Regions from separate parts of the Bradyrhizobium sp. UFLA05-108 genome, predicted to be linked through region 2. Evidence: predicted binding sites of a transcription regulator. Region 2 holds the regulator's gene; the other holds the start of a gene.
The links. Region 2 encodes LexA, which represses DNA repair genes until DNA is damaged. Its sites were predicted from a motif close to TGTTCNNNNTGTGTTCNG; they were not measured.
Positions count from the first base shown of each region.

Region 1 (3,409 bases), on a different contig from region 2:
TCGGTCACGCCAGTGAGCTCGCTCCAGGCGCCGGGAAACGGCGACAAGCCGTGGATGTGGCGTAGGACCGCGCGCGCCGGCTTGCTCCAGTCGATCCGCGCCTCGGCCTTGTCGATCTTGGCCGCATAGGTGACGCCGTCCTCGCTCTGCTTCTTGAGCTGGAGCCCGCCGCGTTCGAGCGCGGCCACGGCGCGCACCATCAGGTCTGCGCCGAGCCGGGCGAGGCGATCGTGCAGATCGGCGGCGGTCATGGTGTCCGAGATCGCAAGACGCTCGGCCATGGCGACGTCGCCGGTGTCCAGCCCCACGTCCATCTTCATCACCATGACGCCACTCTCGGCATCACCAGCCATGATCGCGCGGTTGATCGGCGCGGCACCGCGCCAGCGTGGCAGCAGTGAGGCATGCAGATTGTAGCAGCCGAGCTTTGGGGCATCGAGGATCGCCTGCGACAGGATCATGCCGTAAGCGACCACGACGGCCGCATTGGCGTCGAATGCGCGGAATTCGTCGAGCGCTTCCGGCGTCTTCAGCGTCTTTGGTGTCAGTACGGGAATGCCGAGCTTTCGCGCGGCGTCTTCCACCGGCGTCGGTTGCAACTGCAGCCCGCGCCGCCCGCCCGGCTTCGGCGCGCGAGTGTAGACGGCCACGATCTCGTGGCCATGCGCGACGAGCTCGAGCAGCGTCGGCACGGAAAAATCGGGCGTGCCCATGAAGATGAGGCGGAGAGGCATGGGGCGAGACAATCCTCAGAACGAGCAAGGTACTCGTCATGGCCGGGCTTGTCCCGGCCATCCACGCCCTTCTTGCTCGCGGAGCGAAGAACGTGGATGCCCGGCACAAGGCCGGGCATGACGGCGGAGGAGGCGCCTCACTCCACCGCGCGCTTGGCGGCTTTCTCGAACTTCTTGAACACGCGGTCGCGCTTGAGCTTCGACAAATAGTCGACGAACAGCACGCCATTGAGATGGTCGATCTCGTGCTGGATGCAGGTGGCGTAGAGCCCTTCGGCATCCTCCTCGTGCAGCTTGCCGTCGAGATCGATGAAGCGCACCCGCACCTTCGCAGGCCGCTCGACCTCCTCGTAATATTCGGGGATCGACAGACAGCCTTCCTCGTAGACCGACAGCTCCTCGGATGAGGCGACGATCTCCGGATTGATGAAGACGCGCGGCTCTCGCGCGGTCTCGCCGTTCTCGTCACGCTTGGCGAGGTCCATGGTGATGAGGCGCAGGGGTTGCGCGACCTGGATCGCCGCAAGCCCGATGCCGGGCGCGTCGTACATGGTCTCGAACATGTCGTCGGCAAGCTTGCGGATCTCCGCCGTGACCTTCTCGATCGGCTTGGAGACCAGACGCAACTGCTTGTCGGGCAGGATGATGATTTCTCTTAGGGCCATGGCGGCGATTTAAGCCGGCCGCCCGATGCGGTCAATGTGGCCGGGAACACCGTTAAAGGTTCGCTAACCATAAAAATTAGGCTTCCGTTAACCATAAAAATTCACTGCTGGTTAACCATAAATGTTCCCTCTTCGTTCGCGCGCTCTCGCGAATCGGCTAGAAGGACTACATGAACGAGATCATTTTTACCGCTGGCGACTGGCCGGTGCGCACCGTGGATGCGCTGATCGGCTTCGGTGTGCTGGCCCTCATCCTGCTCCTCGTGATCGCCATCGTGATTGCGCGCGGCTCGCGGCGGGGCGCGGAACTCGCCATGGCCCAGACCATCCGGGCCGACGAGCTGGAGGAGCGCCTGAGCCAGATGCTGCACGCCCAGAGCGAGGCGTCGGGCCGCGTCGACGCCATGGCGCAGGCGCTCGCCGGCCGCCAGGCCGAGATGGCGCGCGCGGTCAACGAGCGGCTGGATTCGGTCACCCATCGCGTCGGCCAGTCCATGGAGCATACGACCCGCAACACCATGGAGAGCCTGCGGGCGCTGCACGAGCGGCTCGGGATCATCGACAGCGCGCATAAGAACCTCACCGACCTGACCACGCAGGTGACGACCTTGCGCGACGTGCTCGCCAACAAGCAGTCGCGCGGCGCGTTCGGCCAGGCGCGGATGGAAGCGATCGTCCAGGACGGGCTGCCGAAGGGCTCCTACGAGTTCCAGTTCACGCTCTCGACCGGCAAGCGGCCCGACTGCGTGGTGTTCCTGCCCGACCAGCGCCCGCTCTGCATCGACGCCAAATTTCCGCTGGAGGCGATGACTGCGCTGCACGACGCGCGCACCGACGAGGAGCGGCGCATCGCCACGCAGCGGCTGCGCGGCGACGTGATGAAGCATGTCAGCGACATCTCCGAAAAATATCTCGTCACCGGCGAGACCCAGGAGATGGCGCTGATGTTCGTGCCGTCGGAGTCGGTCTATGCCGAAATCCACGATGGCTTCGACGACGTGATCCAGAAGGCCTATCGCGCCCGCGTCGTGCTGGTGTCGCCCTCGCTGCTGATGCTCGCAATCCAGGTCATGCAGCAGATCATGAAGGACGCGCGCATGCGCGACGCCGCCGACCAGATCCGTACCGAGGTGATCAAGCTCGGCGACGATCTCGGTCGCCTGCGCGATCGCGTGCTGAAACTGCAGAAGCACTTTGCCGACGTGAACGAGGACGTGCGCCAGGTCCTGATCTCGGCCGACAAGATCGAGAAGCGCGCCGGCCGCATCGAGGAGCTCGATTTCAGCAAGACTGACGCGCCGGAGGGGCCGCGGCTCGTCGCAAGCGGCCCAGAGCTGTTCCCGCGCAAGCTGCAAGCGGGGGAGTGATCGTCTTAGATGAAGTAACCTGCCGCCCGCTGTCGTCGCCCGGCTTGACCGGGCGACCCAGTATCCCAGAGACGTCAGATGAGCGCACGCTGCTACTACGTCTACATTCTGGCCAGCAAGATCGGTGGAACGCTTTATATCGGTGTGACAAATGATTTGGTCCGCCGGGTGGCCGAGCACAGGCTGAAATTGGTCGAGAGCTTTACGAAGGAATACGACGTCCTGAAGCTGGTCTATTTCGAGCAGTTCGATGATCCCGAGAATGCGATCAAGCGGGAGAAGCGCCTCAAGAAATGGAAGCGCGCATGGAAGATCGCGCTGATCGAAAAGGACAATCCCGACTGGAACGATCTCTACCCGGGGATCGCTGGTCCTCCATAACTGCGGTCTCTGGAATACTGGGTCGCCCGGTCAAGCCGGGCGACGACACCTCACTTGTGGCCGTCAGAATCTGCTAACACCCCTCCATGACCGCACCTGACGCGACTTCCGGAACCGCTCCCGCGACTACCGATGCTCCCGCCACTTCCTGGCGCGAGAGCCTGGCCGTGTACCTGCAGCCGCGGGTGCTGATCGTGCTGTTTCTCGGCTTCTCCTCCGGCCTGCCGCTGGCGCTGTCGGGCTCGACGCTGCTGGTGTGGAT
Region 1 is NZ_JBANAZ010000012.1:98,174-101,582, forward strand. It holds gene fmt (methionyl-tRNA formyltransferase) at 1-734, opposite strand, end outside; gene def (peptide deformylase) at 872-1,399, opposite strand; gene SO140_RS11875 (DNA recombination protein RmuC) at 1,570-2,766, shown strand; gene SO140_RS11880 (GIY-YIG nuclease family protein) at 2,845-3,147, shown strand; gene SO140_RS11885 (AmpG family muropeptide MFS transporter) at 3,234-3,409, shown strand, end outside.
Region 1: a site for LexA is predicted at 1,522-1,539, ahead of SO140_RS11875 (DNA recombination protein RmuC). Genes of this name have one in related genera too.

Region 2 (3,409 bases):
CATCCGGAGCTTGCCGTGCGTCGCCGGCCGAGGGTCGCGATTCTCGCGACCGGCGACGAGTTGGTGATGCCGGGCGCAACGCCCGGCGCGGGCCAGATCGTCTTCTCCAACGGCTACGCCCTGCACGCGCTGGCGCGGGCCGAGGGCGCCGAAACGGTCGATCTCGGCATTGCCGCCGATACGGTTGCGGCGACCACCGCCGGGATCCGCCGGGCCCGCGAGAGCGGCGCCGACATCCTCATCACGACCGGCGGTGCGTCGGTCGGCGACCACGATCTGGTCAGGCCAGCGCTCCAGGCCGAAGGCTTCGAGATGGCGTTCTGGAAGATCGCGATGCGGCCGGGCAAGCCGATGATGCACGGCCATCTCGGCGCGATGCGGGTGATCGGCCTGCCCGGCAATCCGGTCTCGTCCTATGTCTGCGGCTTCCTGTTCATGGTGCCGTTGATTCGCGCGCTTGCTGGCCGCTCGCGCGTTCATCACCGCCGCGAGCGCGCCGTGCTCGGGCGCGACGTCGGGCCCAACGACGTCCGCGAGGACTATTTGCGCGCACGGCTCGAGGAGCGCGAGGACGGCACGCTGGTGGCCGTTCCCGTCAACCACCAGGACTCCTCGCTGCTTGCGAATCTTGCTACCGCACAAGCACTTCTCGTGCGCGCGCCGTTCGCGCCAAAGGCCGAAGCAGGCACGCCTTGCGAGGTGTTGCGGCTGCCCTTGTGAGTGCAATCTGATTCGCGCGTGATGCGAACTTCGCCGCGTTCACACAAAATTAAGTGGTTGCGGAACACATATCGAACATATAGTGTCCGTTCATGATTTGTTTCGAGCATCTAGCGGCTTCTGCTGAATCTGGCGTCTCGGAATCGAACGACATCAACCGGGGGATTTGGTCGAGATGTTAACGCGCAAACAATACGAGCTTCTGCGGTTCATCAGTGAGCGCCTCAAGGAAAGCGGTGTGCCGCCCTCCTTCGATGAGATGAAGGACGCGCTCGATCTGCGCTCGAAGTCCGGCATTCACCGCCTGATCACCGCGCTGGAAGAGCGCGGCTTCATCCGTCGCCTGCCTAACCGCGCGCGCGCCATCGAGGTCATCAAGCTGCCCGAGCTTCAAGCCGCAGGCGCCGGCCGCCGCGGCTTCACGCCGAGCGTCATCGAAGGCAATCTCGGCAAGGTGCGGAGCGCCAGCGCGTCTGTCGACGACGGCGAGCGTCCGGTCGCCGTGCCCGTGATGGGACGGATCGCGGCCGGCACGCCGATCGAGGCGTTGCAGACCCGCAGCCACACCATCAGCGTGCCTCCGGACATGCTCGGCTCGGGCGAGCACTATGCGCTCGAAGTGCGCGGCGATTCGATGGTCGATGCCGGCATCCTGGATGGCGACATGGCGCTGATCCAGCGCAACGAGACCGCTGACACCGGCGACATCGTGGTGGCGCTGATCGACGACGAGGAAGCGACGCTCAAGCGTTTCCGCCGGCGCGGCGCGTCGATCGCGCTGGAGCCCGCCAACACCGCCTATGAGGTGCGCATCCTGCCGCCGAACCGGGTGAAGATTCAGGGCAAGCTGATCGGGCTGTATCGGAAGTACTGATTGCCCAGCAGAAAGTACCGATTGCCCGGCAGATTGCCAGCCATCGCACGGCGATACGGGCGGACGGATCGTCCGCTCCAGCAAAATAGCGTTGTCGCTTCCACTGTGATTATCCCTACACCTGCACAGAGCTAATCCTCAAGCATGGCAGGCGCGAATGCGCTGTGCGGGCTGCAGAGGACAAAACCCATGCGGCAGGTGATTTTAGGCGTGATCTCGGCAGCCTTGATCGCGGGATCGGCACCTGCGAGCGATGCAGCGCAACACCACGCCGCCCGAAAGGCCACGCCGCCCGAAAGGCAGAGCACGCGGCGGCAACCAGCGCGCCATTCCGCAATTCCAACAATGCGATCGCACCTGCGCCGCAGGCGAGCTGGCCCTCTTCAGGGTACTCCGCTGCCGGCGCTGATGGAAGCTCGCGTGAGTGAATGATGTGAACCAAGATAGAGTCTCGGCGAGAGGCTTTGTTCCTCGTTTGCCGGGAAAGATAATGTGATCGGGCGATGCGCAGACGGGCCGCAGATTTGCCCACAAACGCGATACACTCGTAGGCTTCCAACTCTGGTAGAGGCCTGCGCCTCCGGGGGGGCGCGGACCTGCTATCTCGCATGAGGAGCACTCCGATGTGTGACTACAGCCTACATGCCGTTGCGACCCGCCCCGCTCAAGTCGGCGAGACGATCGTCACGACAACCTTCCGCGGCACCTCGACGCGTGGATTTGCGTCGGAGCGTGATCTCTCGGTTGCCGTCTGCCTCCTGCCAGGCACCGAGCTCGCCTTCGCCGACAACGTCCGCTACGACAATCGCTGGATCTGGACGCGCACCGTCAATTCCCGCGTCGGCAAGTTCGGTAAGGTCGATCCGCACATTCCCGATCGTCATCATGATGCGATCGAATTCCCCGACGGCAACTACGTGCTGGTAACGCAGCTCGTCGAGGGACAGCGTGCCACGGTTCTGCAATTGCCGGTGACGCAGCCGCTCGGCGAGAAGACAGAGCAGCCCGCCGTCGAGCAGCACACGACCACGACGCCCACGACACGCCTGCCGATCGGCTGACGCGTCTTTCAATCCTCGGCCTGCAGGTCGGCCTCCGATGGCGTAGCATCCTTGCTGCGTGGAGTAGCCGGCCGCGGTGCGAGGCTGAGCTCGAAATCGCTATCGCCGGCCCCGGCCGGCGACCAGGGGCGGTTTGCGCTCCTTGCTTTCACCGTTTGCAGCGTGAAACCGTCGCCATCGCGCGATAGCGCGAGTGCGCCCTGCGTCTTCAGACGCTCGCGATCCACGACCATCGCCGCGCAACCGGCTGCTGCAGGCTTCGCCGTCACCACCAGCGCGGCGCGGCTGCAATCGTCCGCCAGCGCGTCGATACGCAACGAGAGCGCGACCAGGCGACCATCGGCGAGCGGCGTCACGCAACCGCCTTCGTCGCATGAGACGCCATCGGCGAGCGACGCATCAGTCGCGCCGCGCGGATCAGCATCAGATGCAAGCCACTCCTTGAGAAGAAAATTGTCCTTGCCGGTTCGGATCAGGTGCAGTTGGCCGCCCTTGCCGCGCACCGCGATGCTGTGGCCGTCGCCTGCGATCAGGATGTCGGGCTGGCGCACGTGCAGCGCCCAACCGATTGCGAGCGTCAGCACGACGGCGCCCACCCAGCGCAGCGGCGTGCGCAACAGGCCCATCAAACGAGACCAATGCTGGCGGCAGTCAACGGGCCGGTCCCGAAGGCGGTGATGCGGCCGACGGCGCCAGGCAACGCCGCGACCCAGCGCGTCACAACGACCATCCAGTCGATGCCGATCCCCATCAG
Region 2 is NZ_JBANAZ010000020.1:64,294-67,702, reverse strand. It holds gene SO140_RS16840 (molybdopterin molybdotransferase MoeA) at 1-720, shown strand, start outside; gene lexA (transcriptional repressor LexA) at 896-1,594, shown strand; gene SO140_RS16830 (hypothetical protein) at 2,218-2,655, shown strand; partial or broken gene SO140_RS16825 (ComEC/Rec2 family competence protein) at 2,664-3,409, opposite strand, start outside.